2 regions of the Vibrio alfacsensis genome follow, and region 2 is predicted to be linked to the other one. Evidence: riboswitches for the same ligand, from Rfam matches in the RefSeq annotation. Region 2 holds a riboswitch; the other holds the start of a gene.
The links. A riboswitch is a leader RNA that binds a small molecule or an ion and turns the genes downstream of it on or off. The one in region 2 is predicted to bind lysine.
Positions count from the first base shown of each region.

Region 1: it holds a riboswitch for lysine, as region 2 does, so the genes downstream of both, tet(35) (tetracycline efflux Na+/H+ antiporter family transporter Tet(35)) here and lysC (lysine-sensitive aspartokinase 3) in region 2, are expected to answer to the same signal.

Region 1 is NZ_AP024165.1:1,897,967-1,910,739, reverse strand. It holds gene VA249_RS08865 (DUF1365 domain-containing protein) at 1-781, shown strand, start outside; gene VA249_RS08860 (SAM-dependent methyltransferase) at 775-2,031, shown strand; gene VA249_RS08855 (DUF2878 domain-containing protein) at 2,037-2,549, shown strand; gene VA249_RS08850 (chalcone isomerase family protein) at 2,509-3,105, shown strand; gene VA249_RS08845 (DUF3833 domain-containing protein) at 3,120-3,641, shown strand; gene purB (adenylosuccinate lyase) at 3,733-5,103, opposite strand; gene hflD (high frequency lysogenization protein HflD) at 5,256-5,873, opposite strand; gene mnmA (tRNA 2-thiouridine(34) synthase MnmA) at 5,884-7,026, opposite strand; gene VA249_RS08825 (hypothetical protein) at 7,215-7,484, shown strand; gene VA249_RS08820 (inosine/guanosine kinase) at 7,602-8,906, shown strand; gene VA249_RS08815 (H-NS family histone-like protein) at 9,208-9,615, opposite strand; lysine riboswitch at 10,435-10,615, shown strand; gene tet(35) (tetracycline efflux Na+/H+ antiporter family transporter Tet(35)) at 10,724-12,325, shown strand; gene VA249_RS08805 (IS1182 family transposase) at 12,446-12,773, shown strand, end outside.
Region 2 is NZ_AP024165.1:2,756,752-2,769,524, reverse strand. It holds gene VA249_RS12745 (cation:proton antiporter) at 1-87, opposite strand, end outside; gene metH (methionine synthase) at 277-3,957, shown strand; gene lysC (lysine-sensitive aspartokinase 3) at 4,030-5,382, opposite strand; lysine riboswitch at 5,502-5,680, opposite strand; gene VA249_RS12730 (pyridoxal-phosphate-dependent aminotransferase family protein) at 5,904-7,025, shown strand; gene VA249_RS12725 (PglL family O-oligosaccharyltransferase) at 7,079-8,857, opposite strand; gene uvrA (excinuclease ABC subunit UvrA) at 8,924-11,746, opposite strand; gene galU (UTP--glucose-1-phosphate uridylyltransferase GalU) at 11,925-12,773, opposite strand, start outside.

The DNA.
Region 1 (12,773 bases), 860 kb from region 2:
TGTTCGCCATCGCCGATTTACTCCTGTCAATCATGAGTTGAACTACTCACTGTTTATGCCTGCCATTGATTTGGACGAGCTTGATGCCCTAGAGAAGAAAGTCTGGGGTTTTGGGTCACACTGGTGGCACTGGGCACGCTTTAAGCGAAGTGATTATATTGGCAAGGGTTGTGTTAAGTCGGCAGTGCAAAACAAAGTTGAGCAACTGACAGGAGTCCGCTGTACGGGCAAAGTTATCGCAGTATGCCACCTGCGTTATCTAGGGCTCTATTTCAGCCCGGTGAATTTCTACTACGTTTATAGCAAGGAAGACGAATGGAAATATCTTCTTGCTGAGGTGAGTAATACCCCTTGGAATGAACGACATTATTACGCGATAGCGGCAGATAAAGAGGATGAAGAGTTTGGCTGGGAACAAGATAAAGCGTTCCATGTATCGCCATTCAATCCGATTGACCAACTTTACCGCTGGAAGATTAAACCTTTGACAGACAAGCTGAATGTGCATCTTGAATGTCACAAGGGGGAAAAACACTTCGATGCGACGATGGCGATGAAAGCCAAGCCACTTTCTAGCAAAACCTTATTGAAATGCTTGATCGTTACGCCAATCCAGACGGTAAAAGTAATGGTTGGCATTTATTGGCACGCTCTTAAATTATGGATTAAAGGCGCACCGTTTTACTCTCATCCTAAATGTGAAAATTCGGATGAAGCAGAAAGCAATGAAACGGTCGTCGATGATAAAAAGAAAAAGCATAAGGAGAACTCTGCATGTTAAACACAACTTCTATGGCAATGCCGCGTGAACTAACAACGACACAAAAAGCGGCTCGCGGAGTTCTATTTCAATGTTTACACAAAATGGAAATAGGCTGCCTAACAGTTATTGAAAGCTTTAAAACAGAAACGACGGAGCGCAGTGAACGCTTTTCTACACCAAACGGGGAATACAAAGGAGACCCGATAGCTGCGACGATTGAAGTAAAACACCCTGGGTTTTACTCAAGAATTCTTCAAGGTGGAAGCATCGCAGCAGGAGAAGCGTACATGGATGGCTGGTGGGACAGCCCAGATTTGACCGCTTTGATGAAACTGATGGCGCTGAATATGCAGGCACTGGACCGTTTAGAGGAACAGGGGAGCTGGCTTACTCGAATACTGTATAAATTTAGCCATTGGACCAATCGCAACTCACAAGAGAATTCACGCAAAAATATTCATGCGCATTACGATCTGGGTAACGATCTTTACAAAGCGTTTCTTGATAACAACATGCTTTATTCTTCCGCTCTTTATAATCAGTCCTCAGACTCTTTAGAGCAGGCGCAAATCAACAAGATGGACCGTTTGTGTCAACAACTCGAATTAAACGCAAATGATCATGTGATAGAAATTGGTACAGGTTGGGGCGCGATGGCTATTTATATGGCAGAACAATATGGCTGCCGCGTGACGACAACGACGATTTCAGAAGAGCAACATGCTTATGCGGAGCAGCAGATTATTGAGCGAGGGTTATCCGATAAGATTACTTTGTTGAAAGAAGATTATCGAGATCTCACTGGAACCTACGATAAATTGGTATCGATAGAAATGATCGAAGCGGTTGGGAAACAGTTTCTCCCCTCTTATATTAAGAAGTGTGAATCTTTACTTAAATCGGGTGGTTTGATGGCAATACAAGCAATTACCATTGCCGATCAACGATACGATTATTACAGTAATAATGTCGATTTTATTCAAAAATATATATTTCCTGGCGGGTTCTTACCATCCGTTACTTCATTGACACAAGCCTCAACCAAATACAGTGATTTAGTAGTACGGGACTTGTTCGATATAGGTTTAGATTATGCCAAAACACTCAACGCGTGGCATTACCGCTTTAACCAGGCGGAAGCCGAAGTACGCTCATATGGCTATGATGATCGCTTTGTGCGAATGTGGCGCTATTACTTAAGCTATTGCGAGGGCGGCTTTTTGGCTCGTACCATCAGTGCAGTACACATGACATTTCAGCGCCCTTAGTCGTCATGAAATTGTTGCTTGCTTCGACATGGTTCCAACTCTGCTGGTTCGCCGCCGTGCTTGGAACCTATCAATGGCAGTGGCTAACGTTGATACTTACTTTGGTGACCCTCATTTACTGCATGAGAGCGGATGCACATTCACTGAAAAGTATCAGTTTTATCACGGTGGCTGGTTTGGTGCTTGATACCATAAATCAACAATTCTCAATTCTTGTTTTTTCAACTCAATGGCTACCGGTTTGGCTGTTATGCCTTTGGGTCATGTTTTCTTGGTATTCGTACCAACTCAAGTCAATTTTGTACCGTTTCCCCAAACCCTACGTATCACTAATAGGCGGTATCGGAGGAACGATGAGCTATTTTGCTGGTTTTAAACTCCAAGCCGTTGAATTTGGATTCAGCACGAGCGTTACTCTCGCCATTTTGTTTGCACAATGGTGTGTGATAGTACTTGTGATACTCAAGGTGTACGGAAATGAAGAGCTTGAAAAGAAATTGGAAACAGAAACTGACTGATGGAATGTTGTTAACGTTATTACTTGGTGTGACGTCTTTACAAGCCCAGACTCTCTCGGACAATCGCCAGCAGAGCGTTCAACCTGATTGGCAACAATGGCAAACCGTTGGTGAAGCACAATTAACGTGGTTCATTTTTGATGTATACAAATCAACATTGAAAGCGCCAGATGGTCAGTATCGGGTATCGAGCGATGTATCGCCACATGCCTTTGCTTTAGAAATCAATTATCAACGTGACATAAGTAAACAACAACTTTTGGAAGTGACGGACGAGCAGTGGCAGAAATTAGGCTTTACTCAGGCTTATCGCCAGCAATGGATCTTAGAGCTCACGGCCATGTTCCCAAACATTAATAAAGGCGATGAGCTAACGTATTTAACGGACGGTAAAACTGGGCAACTTATTTACCGTCAATCGGGTAGCAAGCCCTATCAAACAGTGGGTTATGTGAATGATGAGCGTCTCAATGATGCCTTTCTTTCCATTTGGTTATCGCCACAAACTGAATTCCCAAGACTTCGTCAACAACTCATCGGGCAGGTTAGGCAGTGAAAATACTTACACGAATGATCAAAACATCGATTGTCGCCGCTGCAACATTGCTTGGCGCTTGTTCTGCCGACATCGATAATTACCAGGCAGCAACACCAGCATTTGATTTGTTTGGTTACTTTGAGGGCGATGTAAAAGCATGGGGGATGGTGCAAGATTACACCGAAAAACAAACTCGTCGCTTTGAAGTTGAAATTGTAGGCACGGTTGATGGCAGAGAGTTGACGCTCGTGGAAGACTTTGTTTTCGATGATGGTGAACTGGATCAACGTATTTGGGTGATAACCAAACTTGAAAACGGACGCTATCAAGGTAAAGCCGATGACATCATTGGTGTCGCTACCGGTAAGGAGATGGGTAACGCTCTTCAGTGGCAGTACGACTTTGAGTTAAAGATGGATGATTCGACTATCACCGTATCGTTTGATGATTGGCTCTATCGTCAAGATGAGCATCATGTATTTAACCTCACCAAAATTAAAAAGTTTGGCGTGGAAGTGGGGACAATAACGTTATTTTTCCAGAAACAGCGCTAATACCATGCACGCTCACCCCATCTTGATGTACGAAACAAAAAAGGTTGACGTTTTCACGTCAACCTTTGTTTTTTAAGCTAGTATCCAGTAATTATAGCTTGTCGGTAAGCTCGATTGCTTGGCCGATGTAGTTCGCAGGCGTCATCTCTTTCAGACGTGCTTTTTCGTGCTCAGGAAGCTCTAGACCGTCGATGAAATTACGCATTGCTTCGCCATCTACACGCTTGCCACGAGTTAGCTCTTTTAGCTTCTCGTAAGGTTTTTCGATACCGTAACGACGCATTACTGTTTGTACAGGCTCTGCAAGTACTTCCCAGTTTCTGTCTAGTTCAGCCAGAAGCGCTTCGCGGTTCACTTCTAGTTTGCTGATGCCTTTAAGCGTAGATGTGTAGGCGATAATTGCGTAGCCAACACCCACACCGAGGTTACGTAGAACAGTTGAATCCGTAAGGTCACGCTGCCAACGAGAGATTGGCAGTTTTTGTGCTAGGTGACCAAATACTGCATTCGCAAGGCCTAGGTTACCTTCTGAGTTTTCAAAGTCGATTGGGTTAACTTTGTGAGGCATTGTTGAAGAGCCAATCTCACCAGCAATCGTTTTTTGCTTGAAGTGACCCAGTGCAATGTAGCCCCAAACGTCACGGTCGAAATCAATCAGGATTGTGTTGAAACGAGCAACCGCGTCGAACAGTTCAGCGATGTAATCGTGTGGTTCGATTTGAGTAGTGTAAGGGTTCCAAGTCACGCCTAGAGATTCTGTGATGAACTCTTCAGAGAACTTATGCCAATCTAGCTCAGGGTAAGCTGAAAGGTGTGCGTTGTAGTTACCTACTGCACCATTGATTTTCGCTAGAATTTCAACGTTTTCGATTTGCTTGAATTGACGCTCCATACGGTACGCCACGTTTGCCATTTCTTTACCCATCGTAGATGGAGATGCTGGTTGACCGTGTGTACGCGATAGAAGAGGGATGTCGCGGTATTCAACAGCAAGAGCTTTAATTGCATCAATTAGGTTGCGAATTTCTGGAAGAATCACAGTCTCACGCGCTTCTTTAAGCATTAGAGCGTGTGAAGTGTTGTTGATGTCTTCAGAAGTACATGCAAAGTGGAAGAACTCGTTTACAGCGTGTAGTTCAGGAACGTCAGCTACTTTTTCTTTTAAGAAGTATTCAACCGCTTTAACGTCGTGGTTTGTTGTACGCTCGATCTCTTTGATGCGTAGCGCGTCTTCTTCAGAGAAGTTTGCAGCAAGGTCGTCTAGGAATTGATTTGCTTCTGCGCTAAATGCAGGCACTTCTGCAATTTCAGCAGTAGCAGCAAGCTTCTGAAGCCAGCGGATCTCAACGATAGTACGGTATTTCAATAAACCGTATTCACTGAAAATTTCGCGTAACGCAATTGTCTTGCTTCCGTAACGGCCGTCTACTGGTGAAACAGCAGTCAATGCTGACAGTTCCATGATGTTCTCCTGAATTGGGTTTCTAAATTTCGTGAGCTTTATACCAATAACTGTGGCAATTGTCACGAATATTGCGCAATCGTTTGCGCGAGATTTGTTTTAGTCAAAAAAATGAGCTCGCGTTTACCGCGAGCTGCTTGTTCTGAACCGTCTTACATGCGAGCAAGGAGTATCTGAGCTTGCTCGACCATCTTTTTGCGGCCGAAGATCAAATGGCGACGTTTGCCACCAACTTGGCGCCAAAGTACTGCGCAGCGAATACCTGATAACAACAACGCACGAACTTTGTGTTGGTTAGAGGTTTGTTGCAGTACAGATGGAGTACCGGTTACTTGAATACGCGGGCCGATAGGGCTTACAACATCCAAGTAAATGCTTGCTAAGTTGCTGATCATTTGATCATCTAGCAATTCAAAATGTTCCGTTTGACGCTGGGCCATTTTGATGCGGTCGCCAAGTTGTGACATCGCATCATTGCGGCTTGTTAGCTTGCGTTCTAATGCCATTAAGCTAATGATGTAGCGAGTAACTTCACTTCCAGCTGGAGTGCTATCAATCCCTTTCACTAAGCATTCAAGCCCCAGCTTTAAATCGGCCTCGCGACCGAAAACACCGATAGTGTTCGCTGGGTTTGTATTGATAATGGCTTTAATTGACGTTTCAAAGGCATCTTGATCACAATGTCCGTTTTTCGCTGCTTGTTGAACCAATGCAACAGCTTGGCAGATACCTGCAAATGCGATAGTACGGTCATAAAGTGTATTCGCCACGTAACGACTCCTAAGCTTGAGAATATTTAATACGTTGCTCGATAATGCCGCCACCTAGGCATACGTCACCGTTGTAGAACACTGCTGATTGACCAGGCGTAACAGCAATTTGCGGTTCATCAAAGATCACTTTAATGTTTTCATCATCGACAGGGATGATTGTACAAGGAATATCTTCCTGACGGTAACGTGTTTTCACTGTGCACTTCATAACATCGCGAATTGGCTCACGGTCGACCCAGTGAAGTTGTGATGCAAGTAGACCTTCTGATTTCAACATCGGATGATCTTTACCTTGTACGGCGATCAAAACGTTACGTTTTAGGTCTTTTTCACCAACGAACCACGGATCTTCGTTACCGCCACCGCCTTTACGGCCACCAATATGCAGACCTTTACGCTGACCTAGCGTGTGGTACATCAAACCTTGGTGTTGACCAATAATTTCCCCCTCTGGTGTTTCAATGTTACCAGGTTGAGCAGGCAGATATTTACCAAGGAACTCAGTGAATTTACGCTCACCGATAAAACAGATACCCGTTGAGTCTTTTTTCTTCGCTGTAATCAGGCCTTGCTCTTCTGCGATTCGACGTACTTCAGGTTTCTCTAAATCGCCAACAGGGAATAGACTGCGAGCAATTTGCTCATGGCTTAGTGTATAGAGGAAGTAGCTTTGGTCTTTGTTGCTGTCTAGGCCACGTAACATCGCTGGTTTTTCTTGTTCTTCACCAACTGAAGCGTTTTCCGGGAATGAGCGACGCACATAGTGACCCATTGCAATGTAGTCAGCATCAAGTACTTCATCAGCAAATTCTAGGAATGCCTTGAACTTGATTTCTTTGTTACAAAGAATGTCTGGGTTTGGCGTACGGCCAGCTTTGTACTCAGCAAGGAAGTACTCAAATACATTGTCCCAGTATTCTGCAGCAAAGTTAATGGTGTGTAGGTGAATGCCTAGCTTGTCACATACTGCTTGAGCATCAGCAAGATCTTCTGCTGCTGTACAATATTCTTCGTTGTCATCCTCTTCCCAGTTCTTCATGAACAGGCCTTCCACTTGGTAGCCTTGCTGCTTTAGAAGATACGCAGAAACAGATGAATCAACGCCGCCGGACATACCGACGATGACTTTCTTTTGACTGTTATCAGACATTACTAAACACCACTTAAATAAACGGGACGAAGATTCTAACAGAATCCACAGACCGGTGACAGATCCGAGATCGAAATCACACTTCGATTTGCTACATTTTAAGCTAATAGCATCACGAGTTAGTAATTTCATAAGTATAGGGAGGGTATATATGGCATAGTTGGCAAAAATCCAAGAGGAAAATTCAAATGACGGAAGAAAACCAATTTATGCAAGAAGCCGAGTTGATCGAAATTATTGAGAATCAACTGGAAGACGGCAATCCACTAAAAGTAAAAGAAACCCTAATGCGCTTAATGATGACAGGTACTCCACGTGAAGATGCAGTGGCGATGATGGCTTGTGCGATGTCAATTGAGGTATTTGATGTCATGAAAAATGACGGTGAATTTAATTTAAAACGTTATACAGAACATCTAAATCAATTGCCTGATTTGGGCTTTATGGAAGGCGAATAACGGGCTCGAGAACAAAAATATAAGCGGCAAACGTTTGCTATAATTGCTTTTATTGCTGCTTTATTGTCAGCGGTATAGAATCCGTTCTCCTTTTCATCCCTGACTCAGACTAACAATATGAAATTTCCTGGACAACGCAAATCGAAGCACTACTTTCCTGTTCATGCTCGTGACCCTTTGGTGAGCCAAGCACAAGAAAGCAAGAAGATGACGCGCACTCACATCATCGGTATTGATCAGACCTTGGTAGATATTGAAGCTAAAGTTACAACGGATGTGATTGAAAAGTACGGTTTGAGTAAAGGACACTCGTTGGTTATTGATGATGCGACTGCTGAAGCGCTTTATCAACAATTAAAAGAAGAAAACCTAATTACCAATGAGTATGCAGGCGGAACGATCGGTAATACGTTACACAACTACTCTGTGCTAGCGGATGACCGCTCGACACTTTTAGGTGTAATGAGTCAGGATATCAAAATTGGCAGCTACGGTTATCGTTACCTATGTAACACCTCTAGCCGTATGGATTTGAACTACCTACAGGGAGTAGAGGGTGCAATTGGTCGCTGCTTTGCGCTAATTACTGAAGATGGTGAGCGTACTTTTGCGATCAGCGAAGGTCAAATGAACCAACTTCACCCAGACAATATTCCTGAGAAAATCTTCAAAAGTGCCTCTGCACTTGTTTTGACGGCATACCTTGTTCGTTGTAAAGAAGGCGATCCAATGCCTGAAGCAACCATGCGTGCCATTGACTTCGCGAAAAAATATGATGTTCCAGTAGTATTAACGCTGGGCACCAAATTTGTCATTCAAGATGATCCTACATTCTGGCAAGAATTTATTCGTGACCATGTGTCTGTGGTTGCTATGAACGAAGATGAAGCAGAAGCACTAACAGGTGAGTCAGATCCACTAGCTGCATCTGATAAGACACTCGAGTGGGCAGATTTAGTTCTATGTACCGCGGGTCCTGTTGGTTTATTTATGGCGGGTTATACCGAAGATAGCGCGAAACGTGAAACATCATTACCGCTGCTTCCTGGTTCTGTTGCAGAGTTTAACCGTTACGAATTCAGCCGTCCTGCTAAGAAAGAAGCGTGTGAAAATGCAATTAAAGTTTATTCACATATCTCTCCATACATGGGTGGTCCTGAGAAAATCAAGAACACCAATGGTGCAGGCGATGCAGCACTGTCAGCAGTACTTCACGATATGGCTGCAAATAAATACCACAAAGAAAATGTGCCTAACTCAAGCAAGCACAGCAATGAGTATTTAACTTACTCTTCGTTCTCTCAAGTTTGTAAATACGCAAACCGCGCGAGTTACGAAGTGTTAGTGCAGCATTCTCCACGTTTATCTCGTGGCCTTCCTGAGCGTGAAGATAGCTTGGAAGAAGCGTACTGGGAGCGTTAATACTCTTAGAGTGTTTGACGACGTTTAACAGTAAAAAGTACTAAAGCTGAAAATGGCGCATTTTTTAATGCGCCATTTTTATTGTTTTATAAAACCCATCATGGATTCAGATAAATTGTTATTCAATCTCTTGGTAAGACAACTTCTTATAGAGGCTGAATGAAAATTTACACCAATGCATCTAGTTTCAATCTATATAATGAAACTATCAGTAGCATTAGCTCGTCACAGCGAGAATACTATTATTTGAATGGGTATAAAAAAGGCTTCCATCGAAAGCCTTTTAAATCTTTAATCACATTTAAAGTAAGAATTCATCTAGTGATTTACCAGCATCAAGTTGTTCTTGGATTGCTGATGGAGTGCGGCCTTGACCTGTCCAAGTTTTTTCGTCACCGTTGCTATCTACGTATTTGTATTTAGCTGGGCGTGGAGCACGTTTACCTTTTGCTTTAGTCTTAGTTTCACCAGCTAGTGCGCTGATTAGAGCTTCAACGTCGATGCCATCTTTTGCGATTTGTTCTGCAATTGCAGCCATTTTCGCTTCTTGCTCAGCTTGTGCTGCGCGATCAGCTTCTTCAGATTCTTGACGCTCTTGAACAACGATAGTCAGTTTATCTAGAGCTTCTTCCAATTGTTCTAGAGTCAGCTCACGAGAAAATGCACGAAGGCTACGGATATTTAGAAGTGTTTTAGTCAGCTCAGACATAACGATTCCTATTAATAGGTGAGATTGCCAAGCATTGGGAATCTTTATGATTCACAAATGCCGAACGATAAATAAAAACAGTCTTTATATTTAACGTTATCTTTAGAATATGTGCAAATACTAATTTGAGATTTAGATTGTTTTTTTAGCAATAAATCAATATTAAATTGGAATAGTAGAAAATCTTTACGGTTTATAGGCCTAAATGCACTATATAGATAGGGGCAGTTCTCATTTTGTATATCATGAGTGTAGTGGCTGAATTGTAAAATTAAGCTTAGTAATAAGAAAAAATCACGCTTAGTTACAAGAAATAGCGGCGAATTATCTTTGTACCTTCTACCCATTTAATTCAAGGTTAGAAACTAACGTGTGAAAGATAGTTACTTTGTTTCATAAAAAATAGTGTTGCGATCTCAAATTAGCAGGTCGAATAAGAAATACAACGAGCTTGAACTAAGAGGGCTAATTTTGGCTTCATAGAGTAGGTATTAATGGTGCGTATCAGCAATAGATAAGTAAATGCCAAAAGGTCAGATAAACCTTATGCGTGCTTTGCCATATAACCAATTCCAACAACCATATACTACTAACCATATCACTATATACCGATAGTTATATCACCATGTGTGTGTTTGGTCGGTACTGGTTATATCCGCCTCTTATATTTCATTGGTAAATCATAAGGGCGATTAACTATTCACTAAATTTAGATTGATGTGTTGCATTGTAGGTCTTCATGAGTACAATGGCTGTTACCTGATGCAATGTTGCAGACAAAGTGTTGTTAATTTGTATAATTAATAGTTAATTGTTTGTTGTTGCCGTAGAGGTGCAGTCTCGAAGAGTAGCTATTATTGGGGTGATGCCAATGAATAATAGTGGAAGGCGAAGATTGCCGAAGTAAGTGGTCTATCGAACCCACTTGCTGGGGTTGACTCCGAAAGGAACAACACTGCCATAGTATATTAACATTAAACTATGGAGCGCTACTGTAGGGTTGGGTGGAGTGTTCGCTTCCCTGTCGCTAAGTTCAACATGAGCACGTGCGTATGCCACGTGTCTTGTCTGCAGTAGATCTCTAGCCAAACTTTGGTTTTTGAAGATCATGAATTTATTAGATTTTGCACATTCTCCTGTTTCGTTATTGCCGCCTATTGTCGCATTGACATTGGCGATTTTAACTCGACGCGTATTAGTTTCTCTTGGTGTGGGTATCGTTCTCGGAGCGATCCTACTTAACGATTGGTCTATTGGTAACACGATAGGTTATGTGAGTTCACAAGTTTCTTCTGTCTTTATTGAAGATGGCGGTATTAATACTTGGAACATGAGTATCGTTGCTTTCCTAATCCTCTTAGGTATGACAACGGCACTGCTCACACTCTCTGGCGGCACACGCGCTTTCGCTGAGTGGGCACAAACTCGAGTAAAAAGTAAACGCGGATCTAAACTTCTTGCCGCCTTCTTAGGCGTATTCATTTTTGTCGACGATTACTTTAATAGCCTTGCTGTTGGTGCGATCTCTCGTCCGGTAACAGACCGCTTCTATGTATCTCGCGCTAAACTTGCCTACATTCTAGACTCAACGGCAGCGCCAATGTGTGTGATTATGCCTGCTTCTAGCTGGGGTGCTTACATCATCACGATTATCGGCGGTATTTTAGTGTCTCACGGCGTAACAGAATACTCGGCGCTAGGTGCTTACGTTCGTCTAATTCCAATGAACTTTTATGCTGTATTCGCACTATTAATGGTGTTTGCAGTTGCGTGGTTTGGTTTAGACATCGGTAAAATGCGCGATCACGAAATCGCAGCATCTCAAGGTCGTGGCTTCGACAAAGACAAAGAAAACGACACTCAAGAAGCACACGAGCTAAACGAAGAGTTGGATATCCGTGAAAGCGAGAAAGGTAAGGTTTCAGACTTAGTGCTGCCAATCATCACGCTGATCGTCGCAACTATTACCGCTATGCTTTACACAGGTGGTCAAGCATTAGCAGCGGATGGCAAAGAGTTTGTACTTTTAGGTGCATTTGAGAATACCGACGTGGGTACGTCCCTCGTCTACGGTAGTTTACTTGGGCTTGCTGTTGCATTATTTACCGTCTTTAAACAAGGCATTCCAATGGCAGAGATCGCTCGCACGCTTTGGATTGGTGCAAAGTCGATGTTTGGTGCTATTCTCATTCTTGTATTTGCTTGGACCATCGGTTCTGTTATCGGTGACATGAAGACGGGTTCGTACCTATCGACAATGGCGCAAGGCAACATCAACCCTCATTGGCTGCCTGTTATCCTATTCTTGTTGTCTGGCCTAATGGCGTTCTCAACGGGTACTTCATGGGGTACGTTTGGCATTATGCTTCCAATCGCGGGCGATATGGCGGGGGCAACAGACATTGCATTAATGCTACCTATGCTAAGTTCTGTGCTTGCTGGTGCCGTATTTGGTGATCACTGTTCGCCAATATCGGATACGACCATTCTTTCATCGACAGGTGCGCGTTGTAACCACATTGATCACGTATCGACTCAGTTGCCTTATGCATTATCTGTTGCGTTGGTTTCATGTGTTGGCTTCATTGTTCTAGGCATGACAGCATCTATCGCATTCTCTTTCATTGCTGCATCGATCACTTTTGCTATCGTTTGTGCAGTATTGTCATGGCTTTCTAAGTCTAAAATGACATCGTGTCAGAATGCGTAATTAATTGATTTAAAGATTAAAACAATAGGAGGCTTAGGCCTCCTCAGACTGCTGACAAAGGTCTAGCTTTCAAGCTAGACCTTTGATCTAATAGGGGTATCGAAATATGGATACTCCGACATGCTTCAAGAACCGACTCCGCAACAATACGAACTGGAAATGGTAACGATGGAACAGTTGGTTCCTAAAGACCATTTAGTGCGTAAAATCGATAATGCTATCGACTTTGAATTCATTCGTGATGAAGTCGCTCATCTTTATTGTAAAGATAATGGGCGTCCACCTGTTGACCCTGTTCGTCTCTTCAAAATCATCTTACTTGGCTACATCTTTGGCATAAAAAGTGAGCGTCAGCTCGTTAAAGAAATTGAAGTGAATGTCGCTTACCGTTGGTTCTTACGGATGTCATTAACAGAGAAAGTCATTCACGCATCTACTCTCAGCCAAA
Region 2 (12,773 bases):
GGTCTGCATTTTTCCTATCTTGCTGTTTATAAAAGCAATTAGCATTGCAGCGGCAGATAAGAAACATAAAGTATGATATACCGACATGAGATTCTCTATTTGTAACAATTTATGAATGGAATTCTCGGACTATGTTGACTAAATAGCAAACATTTTTTCGAGATTATTTTGTTACTAGAAAGGATACAAAAAAATCACAATTCGCATTTTGGACGTCTAGACTCCTCTGAATTGTGTGATAGGATGGTTAGATAATTAAGGGAATGAGGCTGTACTGTGGGAAGTAATGTAAGACAACAGATTGAAGCTCTATTGATGGAACGTATTCTGCTGATCGATGGTGGTATGGGTACCATGATTCAAGGATACAAACTTGAAGAGCAAGATTATAGAGGAGAGCGCTTTGCTGATTGGCATTGCGACCTAAAAGGCAACAACGACTTGTTGGTGCTGACTCAGCCTCACTTGATTAAAGAAATTCATTGCGCTTATCTGGAAGCTGGCGCAGATATTCTTGAAACGAACACGTTTAACGCAACGACTATTGCGATGGCTGACTATGAGATGGAGCGTTTGAGCGAAGAGATAAATTTCGCAGCCGCTAAACTCGCTCGTGAAGCCGCTGATGAATGGACCCTTAAAACCCCTGATCGTCCGCGATATGTTGCCGGTGTTCTTGGTCCTACCAATCGAACTTGTTCTATTTCTCCTGATGTGAACGATCCTGGCTATCGAAATGTTTCCTTTGATGAGTTAGTAAAAGCATACTCTGAATCTACTCGCGCCCTGATAAAAGGTGGCTCTGATCTTATCTTAATCGAAACCATCTTTGATACCCTGAATGCCAAAGCGTGTGCATTTGCTGTTGATAGTGTTTTTGAAGAGCTATCGATTGATCTACCTGTCATGATCTCAGGGACGATTACCGATGCTTCTGGTCGTACTCTTTCTGGCCAAACGACAGAGGCTTTCTATAATTCTCTACGTCATGTTAAACCGCTTTGTTTTGGTTTGAACTGTGCTCTAGGACCAGATGAACTGCGTCCTTATGTAGAAGAGCTTTCCCGTATTTCAGAGTCTTTTGTTTCTACTCACCCAAACGCTGGATTGCCAAATGCTTTCGGTGAATATGATTTGTCGCCAGAAGATATGGCAGTGCATGTTAGAGAGTGGGCAGAAAGTGGCTTTTTAAATCTTATAGGTGGCTGTTGTGGTACGACACCAGAACATATCCGCCAAATGTCGATAGCTGTTGAGGGGATTTCTCCGCGTAAATTACCCGAACTGACAGTCGCTTGTCGTCTTTCAGGGTTAGAGCCATTAACGATTGAGAAAGATTCACTCTTCATCAATGTTGGTGAGCGCACTAACGTAACGGGCTCCGCTCGCTTTAAGCGACTTATCAAAGAGGAGCTCTACGATGAGGCATTAGAAGTGGCTCGTCAGCAAGTTGAAAACGGTGCGCAGATCATTGATATCAACATGGATGAAGGCATGCTCGATGCAGAAGCATGCATGGTGCGCTTTTTAAATCTTTGTGCTTCTGAGCCTGAAATTTCTAAAGTGCCTGTTATGGTGGACTCTTCTAAATGGGAAGTTATCGAGGCTGGTTTAAAGTGCATTCAAGGAAAAGGGATCGTGAATTCTATTTCCTTGAAAGAGGGAAAAGAAAAGTTTATCGAGCAAGCTAAGCTGATACGTCGTTATGGTGCCGCAGTGATTGTGATGGCGTTCGATGAGCTTGGCCAAGCGGAAACTCGCGAGCGCAAGCTTGAAATCTGTACAAACGCTTATCGAATCTTAGTCGATGAAGTTGGCTTTCCCCCGGAAGATATCATTTTCGATCCCAATATCTTTGCGGTGGCTACAGGTATTGAAGAGCACAATAACTATGCGGTGGATTTTATTGAAGCCGTTGCCGATATCAAACGTGACCTACCACATGCCATGATCTCTGGCGGTGTTTCTAATGTTTCTTTCTCTTTCCGAGGCAATAATTACGTTCGTGAGGCGATTCATGCCGTGTTCCTGTATCACTGTTTTAAAAACGGTATGGATATGGGAATCGTAAATGCGGGACAGTTAGAAATTTACGATAACGTACCTGATAAATTGCGTGAAGCGGTAGAAGATGTAGTGCTTAATCGTCGAAATGACTCTACTGAGCGATTACTCGATATTGCAGCAGAATTTGCTGGAAAAGGGGTAGGTAAAGAAGAGGATGCCTCCGCGTTAGAATGGCGAACATGGTCTGTCGAAAAGCGCTTAGAGCATGCTCTAGTCAAAGGTATTACTGAATTCATCATTGAGGATACTGAAGAGGCTCGTCTTAAAGCATCTAAGCCACTTGAAGTTATTGAGGGGCCATTGATGGATGGCATGAACGTTGTTGGTGACTTATTTGGTGAGGGTAAGATGTTCCTCCCTCAAGTTGTTAAATCCGCACGTGTCATGAAGCAGGCAGTCGGCCATTTAGAACCATTTATTAACAAAGAGAAGCAGGCTGGATCGTCGAATGGCAAAATTTTACTGGCGACGGTAAAAGGTGATGTACACGATATTGGTAAAAATATTGTTGGGGTAGTTTTACAGTGTAATAACTATGAAATCATCGATCTAGGAGTGATGGTTCCATGCGAAAAGATCCTCAAAGTTGCCAAAGAAGAAAACGTCGATATCATTGGTTTATCTGGCTTAATTACTCCGTCTCTTGATGAAATGGTTCATGTCGCAAAAGAGATGGAACGCCTTGATTTTGACCTCCCTTTACTGATTGGCGGTGCAACCACATCAAAAGCGCATACCGCTGTTAAGATTGAGCAAAACTATAAACACCCTGTGGTTTATGTAAACAACGCATCCCGAGCAGTTGGAGTGTGTACATCGCTGCTTTCAGATGAACTTCGCCCTAGTTTTGTTGAAAAGTTGGATGCGGACTATGATCGTGTTCGTGATCAACATAACCGTAAAAAGCCACGAACTAAGCCAGTAACTTTAGAAGAAGCACGAGCAAATAAAGTGGCCATAGATTGGTCCTCCTATACACCGCCAGCTCCTGTGAAACCGGGGATTCATATCTTCGATGATTTTGATATCTCGATGCTCCGCCGTTATATCGACTGGACACCTTTCTTCATGACGTGGTCGTTAGTAGGTAAGTACCCAACTATATTTGATCATGAAGAAGTAGGGGAAGAAGCACTGCGATTATACAAAGATGCCAATGAGTTACTGGATCGTGTGGAACGAGAGGGGTTACTTAAGGCGCGAGGGATGTGTGGTTTATTTCCTGCTGCAAGTGTGGGCGATGATATTGAAGTCTACACTGACGAATCACGTACTGAAGTTGCAAAAGTATTGCTTAATTTACGTCAACAAACTGAGAAACCGAAAGGCTTTAACTACTGTTTGTCTGATTACGTTGCCCCAAAAGAGTCAGGCAAGCAGGATTGGATTGGTGCTTTTGCTGTGACTGGTGGTATTGGTGAGCGAGAACTCGCTGATGAGTACAAGGCTCAAGGTGATGATTACAATGCAATCATGATTCAAGCGGTTGCTGATCGCCTTGCAGAAGCCTTTGCTGAATGTCTGCATGAGCGAGTACGTAAAGAAATCTGGGGTTACGCGGTGGATGAAGATCTATCAAATGAAGAACTGATCCGTGAAAAATACCAAGGTATTCGACCTGCGCCTGGTTATCCGGCTTGCCCTGAACACACGGAGAAAGGACCACTTTGGGAGCTCATGAATGTTGAAGAGAATATCGGAATGTCTCTAACATCGAGTTATGCAATGTATCCTGGTGCATCTGTATCAGGTTGGTACTTCTCGCATCCTGACTCTCGTTATTTTGCGATCGCTCAGATCCAAGAGGATCAACTACAGAGTTATGCTGATCGCAAAGGTTGGGAACGGATCGAAGCGGAGAAGTGGCTAGGTCCAAATATTAATGGTTAATCAAACCACCAATAATAAGGGCTGTCATGTGCAGCCCTTATTGTTTTTTTGCGAATAAAGTAAAAGCCGTTTTTACTGTTCAAATAGCTCTGTGTGTAGTTTCTGAATCGCTTGGCGTGATACTGATTCGTGGACGAGGAAACACAAGTTATGTGGACTAGCACCGTAGCAGATCATCCGTAGGTTGAAGTCTTCTAGCGTGCCAAATACTTGTTTTGCATAGCCTTTGCTTTCACTCATATTGTTTCCAATCAGAGCGACAAGACATAAGTCATGCTCCACCTCTACTTTGCACAACTCCTCAAGTTCTTCGCGCGCAGCTTGTGGCAATTGAGGAGCACCACCTGAGGTATCGGTTTGATCTAATGTTAATGACACACTGATTTCAGAAGTTGTGATCAAATCAACGGAGATTTTGTGCTTGGCGAGGATCTCAAAAACTTTTGCTAAGAAGCCATAGGCGTGGAACATGTTTGCACTACGTAATGTGACCATGGTTTGGTTGCAACGTAAAGCTAGAGCACGGAATAGCGGCGAACTTTCTACTTGATGACGAATCCATGTTCCGCCTTTTTCTGGTTCTTTAGAAGAGCCCACAAAGACAGGAATATCGTGACGAAGTGCTGGAACTAACGTCGATGGGTGAAGGATTTTAGCACCGAAATTTGCCATTTCAGACGCTTCGCTAAAGCTGATTTCTGGAATTGGTGCTGCTTTTGATGCAATGCGAGGATCGGTGGTATAAATTCCAGGCACATCTGTCCAGATCTCTAGACCAGAGGCTTTCACTCCCTCAGCGATGAGTGCTGCACTATAGTCACTACCACCTCGTCCTAGAGTGGTGGTGTTTCCATTTTCATCGGAGCCAATAAAGCCTTGAGTAATAACAACGTACTCTTTGCATAAGGGAATCAGCTTTTCTTGTGCAAGTTGCGAAATGTCCTTAAGGCTAGGCTCTGCTCGTCCAAAGTTTCCATCTGTTTTAAGTACGTCCCGGATATCAAATCGAGTTGCTTGAACGCCACGTTCACGCATGACCTGCGTAAGGATATGAGTCGACATCAGCTCGCCACAAGCGACAAGGTGATCGGTCAATTTGATGTTGGCTTGAATTGATGCGGCTTCGGCTAGGCTCGTTACCGTATCTAGAATTGCATAAACCTCACTTGCGGTTTTGGTGGCATCTTCTAATTGCGATAAGATTGATTCGTGAATATTGGCTAACTTTTGTAGTATTTCTGCACGATGTTCTTGATCTTGTACACCATTTGCTAGCTCTACTAAAAGATTTGTCACGCCTGAACATGCGCTACTGACAACAAGACGGGTATTTGGATTGTTTTCAATGATGGTAGCGCAACGGCTCATTGCCTCAAAGTTGGCTACACTGGTCCCACCGAATTTTGCTACGTTAAATGCGCTCACTGCGTTCTCCCACGACTTCCTAAAATAACAACAATAGTTGGTTGTCTAATACATCCAATGTTTAGTGAGGAAAGGAACAGAGCAAATAGAGAGGTAGTAAGAATGTCATTAAAAAATTTACCCTCAGAAGCTCTTCATCAGACGGTGCTGATGACAGTTGATGGGACTCAACCCAAGCCAACCGACAAGTCAAATCCTGCAACTTTGACTTACCTCGGCACTGCTCCCCCTGAGTGATGAGTATTGGAATTGCGGCTCCACAAATCACCTACCTGGGCAGTGCTCCTCTTCTGCATAAAGCTCAAACATTGAACGGTTTTGCTGTCACAATGTCAATCAATATCTCAACCAAAATGAAAGTTTTTATTAACGAATTTGTGACAGTGGTTTGACCTCTATACTTAGGGCTAATTGCTGTTAGACAAAAAATCTATTAGGGTGAAAAGTTCAATACCTGAGCAATCATTTTGAATAGAACTTTTATTTTGCTCAGGATGAATGACTGCAATCAAGGAGCTGACATGTCAATCCAAAGCTTTATTCCACCACATCGCATTTTGATGGGGCCTGGCCCATCAGATATTTCACCTCAAGTATTACAAGCGTTAAGTCGACCGACTGTTGGTCATCTAGATCCACTTTTTATCGCGATGATGGATGAATTAAAACAGTTACTAAAATATGCTTTCCAAACTGAAAATGAATTTACTATTGCGGTTTCTGCGCCAGGTAGCGCGGGAATGGAGGCTTGTTTTGTCAACTTAATCGAACGAGGCGACAAGGTGATTGTCTGTCGTAATGGCGTCTTTGGTGAACGTATGCGTGAAAACGTCGTGCGTGCTGGTGGTGAAGTCGTCGTCGTTGATGATGAATGGGGAGCTGCGGTCTCGGTGAATAAAGTTGAAGAGGCACTACAGCAACATCCAGATGCAAAGGTTTTGGCGTTTGTACACGCAGAAACGTCAACAGGTGCCGTGAGCGATGCACAAGCATTGGGTAAACTGGCGAAGCAATATGGATTGCTATCAATTGTTGATGCGGTGACATCACTGGGTGGCGTGCCACTTTTCGTTGATGAATGGCAATTAGATGCGGTGTATTCAGGAAGTCAAAAGTGTTTGTCATGTGTTCCTGGTTTATCACCTGTGACATTTTCTTCTGCTGCGATTGAGAAAATTCAATCGAGAACGACACCGGTGCAAAGTTGGTTCTTAGATCAAAGTTTAGTTTTGGGCTATTGGAGCGGTGATGGCAAACGCAGTTATCACCATACTGCGCCAGTCAATAGTTTATATGCATTACATGAAGCATTGCTGATTTTGAAAAATGAGGGTTTGGAAAATGCTTGGGCGCGTCATAGGCAGATGCATGAAAAACTAAAGGCAGGCTTGCAGAAACTCGGTTTTGAGTTTGTGGTGGAGGAGGCCGATCGCTTACCTCAACTTAACGCTATTTATGTACCTGAGGGTATTGATGAAGCTAAAGTTCGTAATCATCTATTGGAAACGTACAATTTAGAAATTGGTGCGGGCCTTGGCGCACTGGCTGGGAAAGCTTGGCGAATTGGTTTGATGGGGTATGGTGCACGAGCAGAAAATGTTGCTTTGTGTTTGCGTGCTTTAGAAGAATCGTTGAACGAATAAAATGATGGCGCACGGATAAAGAAAAGCGAAGGTTTCCCTTCGCTTTTTTGTGTTTATTTGCCAGCACCAGAGGTTTGTGAGGCAGAAACTGCTTGAGACGGTGGTTGGTAATTGACGTTACTAAAATCGATCTTAGGGAACAAGAATTGAGCTTCGGCACGGATTTGCTCTGCTTTACTTGAGTCATTCAAACCTTGATAAGCTAAGATCAGATTGTTGTAAAACGCTGGGCGTGGTTTATCTTTGATGATAGCCAAAGACCAATCGATATAAGGTTGAATTAAACTTGGGTCTTGCTTATAAAGTCCAATGTTCAAGAATGTGCTATAGACATCCCAATCGAAACGATCTTTCCAAACTACGGGGTTTGTCACACGATTCAATATCTCCGGATTGGTTGGGCGAGTTGTCTCAAATTTCATCAAGATATAGTTAGTATGTAATGCGCTGATCATATAAAAGCTAATGACAGCAGGAATGATGAGGCTGCATACACGAAGCAAACTCTTCGTCACTTTGCTAAATGGTGCTTGATGATAACGGGATACGCGCTGATCGACCCAGTACAGAAGAATGATAAAAATAATCCAGTGTACAAAGGAGTGATAAAACGGGTACTCCAACTGTGAATGTAAAATGATAGGGATAAAGAGCGCAAGTAATGCAAGACGAGTTCCTCGTTTCGCTTGTGAAATGCGATGAAGTACGATCGCCATGGCTAACATGATACCCAATATTGGCAATAAACCACCCTCAACTCCCCAATAGAGCAGTTCATTATGTGGATGGTCCATTGATGGCAATCCAGCTGGATAGTGTTCATTAAGCGCATGTTGGCGAGCGGTATATAGCATGTATTCAGACTCGAACTTACCATATCCATAACCCGTGAATGGTTTCTCTATCACCATGTCTAAGGCTTGTGGAAAGGTATAGGTTCTTGGTGATTCCATATTCACCTTCTCGCTCGCTAGCCCTCCGCCATCAGGAAAAGCCATATGCATAATGGTGACTGACAACAGAAGTCCTGTAGCTAAAGAAGCTACCCAACGCAGAAAGCGTCCTTTTGTCGCATAACGGTACATGTACGGAATGATCAGCAATACTGCAATGATAGAGGCAAGCCAACCAGTGCGAGAGGCGAGAGCGACAATTAGGGGAATGGTCAGAACTGGCACCGCATAAAGTAAGTAAACGTCACTTAGCTTGTGGGAATACTTGTAAGGTTGACGTGCGAGTAAATAACTTGCGATCACCAGTCCAGTGGCAAGAAAGCTCGCCATGACATTCGGCTGCTGGAATATACCATAAGGGCGATTAGCCTCTGTGTTATAGCCAAATACATTCCCAGGTTGCAGATATAAATATTGTACCAAACCAAAGGTAGCCTCAATGACCACTGCAAGGACAATAAACCACAGTAAGCGTTGACGGTGTTTATTACTAAAGTGAAATTGCTGCAGCACTACGAAAAATAGCATGCCACACCAAAGACCGATTAACTTGTTTGCCGCCAGTACCGTGTTGGCATTCGGATAGAAGATGGGGATCGTCATGATCACGCAACTGGCGAGTAAGGCGATGGTCAGCTTGGAATAGCGTAGAACTCGATTGGTCGCAAGTTGATAGCATCCAATACCTAACGCAAAGCTAAATGCGATCCAAGTACTTGCATTGAATGACAGGGCAAGGCCTGAGCCTCCAGGGTTTGGCATAAAAAAGTGCATCGCCAACAAAAATAATGCTGCCAATGCGATAAGAAACTTTCTATTGAGAGGAACGGTTACTTTGCTCTGTGAAAGTTTGGTTCCACTAACGTGTATAGTTGCCATAGATATTTTGTTGTTTTGAATGAAAAAAGACCAGCAATGGCTGGTCTTGTACTTTACCTGTTTTTTCTACTTCAACATAGGTTTAAGGAAGCGAGCAGTATGTGAACCTTTGATCTGAGACACATCTTCTGGTGTACCTTGAGCGATGATTTCACCACCACCTTGTCCACCTTCAGGTCCTAAGTCAATGACCCAGTCTGCTGTTTTAATCACATCAAGGTTGTGTTCAATGACAACGACCGTGTTGCCGTGATCGCGTAAACGATGCAATACGGTGAGTAACTGTTGAATATCATGGAAGTGCAGACCGGTCGTTGGCTCATCCAAGATATATAGGGTTTTACCGGTATCACGTTTAGAAAGCTCTCTTGCTAATTTTACACGCTGTGCCTCACCACCTGACAGTGTTGTTGCCGCTTGACCTAAGCGAATGTACGATAAGCCGACATCCATGAGCGTTTGCAACTTACGTGCAATCGCAGGTACAGGATCAAAGAAAGTGCGAGCGTCCTCAACGGTCATGCCTAATACTTCATCGATAGTCTTGCCTTTGTAGTGCACTTCTAGGGTTTCACGGTTGTAGCGTTTACCTTTACATACATCACAAGGAACATATACGTCGGGTAAGAAGTGCATTTCCACTTTGATTACACCATCCCCCTGACAGGCTTCACAACGACCACCGCGAACGTTAAAGCTAAAGCGGCCCGGTTTGTAACCGCGTGAACGAGACTCTTGTGTACCCGCAAACAGTTCACGAATTGGAGTAAAGATCCCAGTATAAGTCGCCGGATTTGAGCGTGGGGTTCGACCAATCGGGCTTTGGTCGATATCAATCACTTTATCAAAGTGCTCTAGGCCTTTGATGGATTTATAAGGTGATGGATGTGCTGTCGTTGCCCCATTGAGTTGGGTGTGCGCTATCTTAAAGAACGTATCGTTGATCAGTGTTGATTTTCCCGAGCCTGATACACCAGTAATACAGCTAAACAAGCCGACAGGGATAGATAGGTCAACATTCTTCAGGTTATTGCCTGTTGCCCCAAGCAATTCAACGGTTTTCTTTGGATCACGCGGTGTACGTTCTTTCGGTATGGCAATTTCTTTTGCACCGCTTAGGTACTGCCCTGTTAAAGAGTTCTGGTTCGCGATGATATCTTCCATCGTCCCCTCAGCAACCACGTTTCCGCCATGCACTCCCGCACCAGGGCCAATATCGATCACATGGTCAGCGCAGCGAATTGCATCCTCATCGTGCTCGACGACTAACACGGTATTACCTAAATCACGCAGATGAGTCAGTGTTTTTAGTAGACGTTCGTTGTCACGCTGGTGGAGGCCAATTGAGGGTTCATCGAGAACGTACATGACACCAACAAGTCCGGCACCGATTTGGCTAGCCAAACGAATTCGCTGAGCTTCGCCGCCTGATAGCGTTTCCGCACTGCGTGACAAGTTTAAGTAGTTCAAGCCAACGTTAACTAAAAACTGCAGGCGATCGTTGATCTCTTTCATCACTTTTTCAGCGATTTGCGCACGTTGCCCCTCTAGTTTCAGAGAGTGGAAGAAATCCAATGCATCGGCAATACTGAGTTCAACAATCTCTGGCAGCGTTGTCTCGGCAATAAAGACGTTACGCGCTTCAAGGCGTAAGCGAGTTCCACCACAACTTGAACAAGATTTGGTGGAGATATATTTGGCAAGCTCTTCACGTACTGAGTTTGATTCTGTATCGCGATAACGACGCTCAAGTGTATTCAGGATACCCTCGAAAGGATGACGCTTAACACGAATATCCCCGCGATCGTTGATGTATTTGAATTCGACTTCTGTACGACCAGAACCTTTCAAAATGATCTCTTGAGTTTTCTTTGGCAGAGAATTAAACGGTGCATGAAGATCGAATCCGTAATGATCTGCCAGTGAAGAAAGCATCTGGAAGTAGTAGTAGTTTTTCTGATCCCAGCCGCGAATCGCACCTTGTGCCAAACTTAAAGATTCATCTTGAATTACACGGCTTGGGTCGAAATACTGCTGCACACCTAGGCCATCACACGTGCCACAGGCTCCGGCAGGGTTGTTAAACGAGAACAAACGAGGCTCAAGTTCTTGCATGCTATAGCCACAAATAGGGCAAGCAAAGTTGGCAGAGAAGATCACTTCTTCACCGTCGCCATCCATCGGTGCGACAACAGCAATGCCACCAGAAAGTTCTAGTGTCGTTTCGAATGATTCAGCCAAGCGTTGTTGCAAATCTGGGCGCACTTTAAAACGGTCCACAACCACTTCAATGGTGTGCTTTTTGTGAAGTTCTAGAGTTGGTGGATCGGAAAGATCGCAGGTCTCACCATCAATACGGGCTCGGATAAAACCTTGAGCGGCAAGATTCTCTAGTGTTTTTACATGCTCACCTTTGCGTTCTTTCACGATCGGAGCAAGCAGCATCATTTTGCTGCCCTCGGGTAACTCGAGCACTTTATCAACCATTTGGCTGATGGTTTGCGCCGCTAAAGGTGTGTGGTGAGTTGGGCAACGAGGTTCACCTACGCGTGCATAAAGGAGACGCAAGTAATCGTATACTTCCGTAATGGTGCCTACGGTTGAACGTGGGTTGTGCGATGTCGATTTTTGTTCAATTGAAATTGCTGGTGATAAGCCCTCAATATGATCAACATCTGGTTTTTCCATTAGAGACAAAAACTGGCGAGCATACGCCGAAAGCGATTCCACATAACGCCTTTGGCCCTCTGCATATAAGGTGTCGAAAGCGAGAGAAGACTTACCTGAACCACTCAACCCGGTGATCACGGTGAGTTTGTCACGGGGAATCGTGAGGTTGATGTTTTTGAGGTTATGGGTGCGGGCACCACGAACTTCTATTTTATCCATCGTTTTTGCTCTATGTATAACCAAGTGAGGCAAGTATTACATAGTGTGAGAAATGTGCAAAGAGAATACTGGACAAAAAAACAGTAAACAAAAAGCCCGGCACAAGACCGAGCTTTTAACATGAAAGCGATGTCCCGTCCTGAAATATGTTCACATATTGAGGACGATACAGGTGCTATTACGCTTCGCGTTTTGTTGCGTGCTTACCCAATTCTGATTTTTTCTCATCTTTTAGGTATAGGTTTTCAAAGCAGTAGTTTGTTGCTTCGATGTAGCCTTCTACGCTACCACAGTCAAAACGTTGGCCTTTAAATTTATATGCGAGTACACAGCCTGCTTTTGCTTGTTTAAGCAGCGCATCTGTAATTTGGATTTCACCACCTTTACCTGGCTCAGTATTTTCGATCAGCTCAAAAATATCTGGGGTTAAGATGTAGCGACCAATGATAGCTAGGTTGCTTGGTGCAGTGCCAGGCTCAGGTTTTTCAACCATGTCGTCAACGCGGTAAATATCGTCTTTGATCATTTCACCAGAAATCACACCGTACTTGTGCGTCTCTTCTGCAGGCACTTCTTGAACGGCAACAATAGAGCAACGGAATTGCTTAAATAGCGTAACCATTTGAGCAAGAACGCCTTCCTCTTCATTCACGCAAAGGTCATCCGCTAGAACTACCGCGAATGGTTCATCACCAACCAACTCACGACCAGTCAAAATTGCATGACCTAGGCCTTTCATTTCGCGTTGACGAATGTAAGTGAAGTTTGCAGAGTCAATGATTTCACGAATGTCTACCAGTAGATCTTCTTTGTTGGTCCCACTGATTTGGTGCTCAAGTTCGTAGTTCTTATCGAAGTGATCCATGATCGAATGCTTACCACGACCAGTAACGATACACATGCCGTTCATACCAGCTTGAATCGCTTCTTCTACGCCATATTCAATCAGAGGTTTGTTTACCACTGGCATCATCTCTTTTGGCATAGACTTGGTCGCTGGTAGGAAGCGAGTACCGTAGCCTGCCGC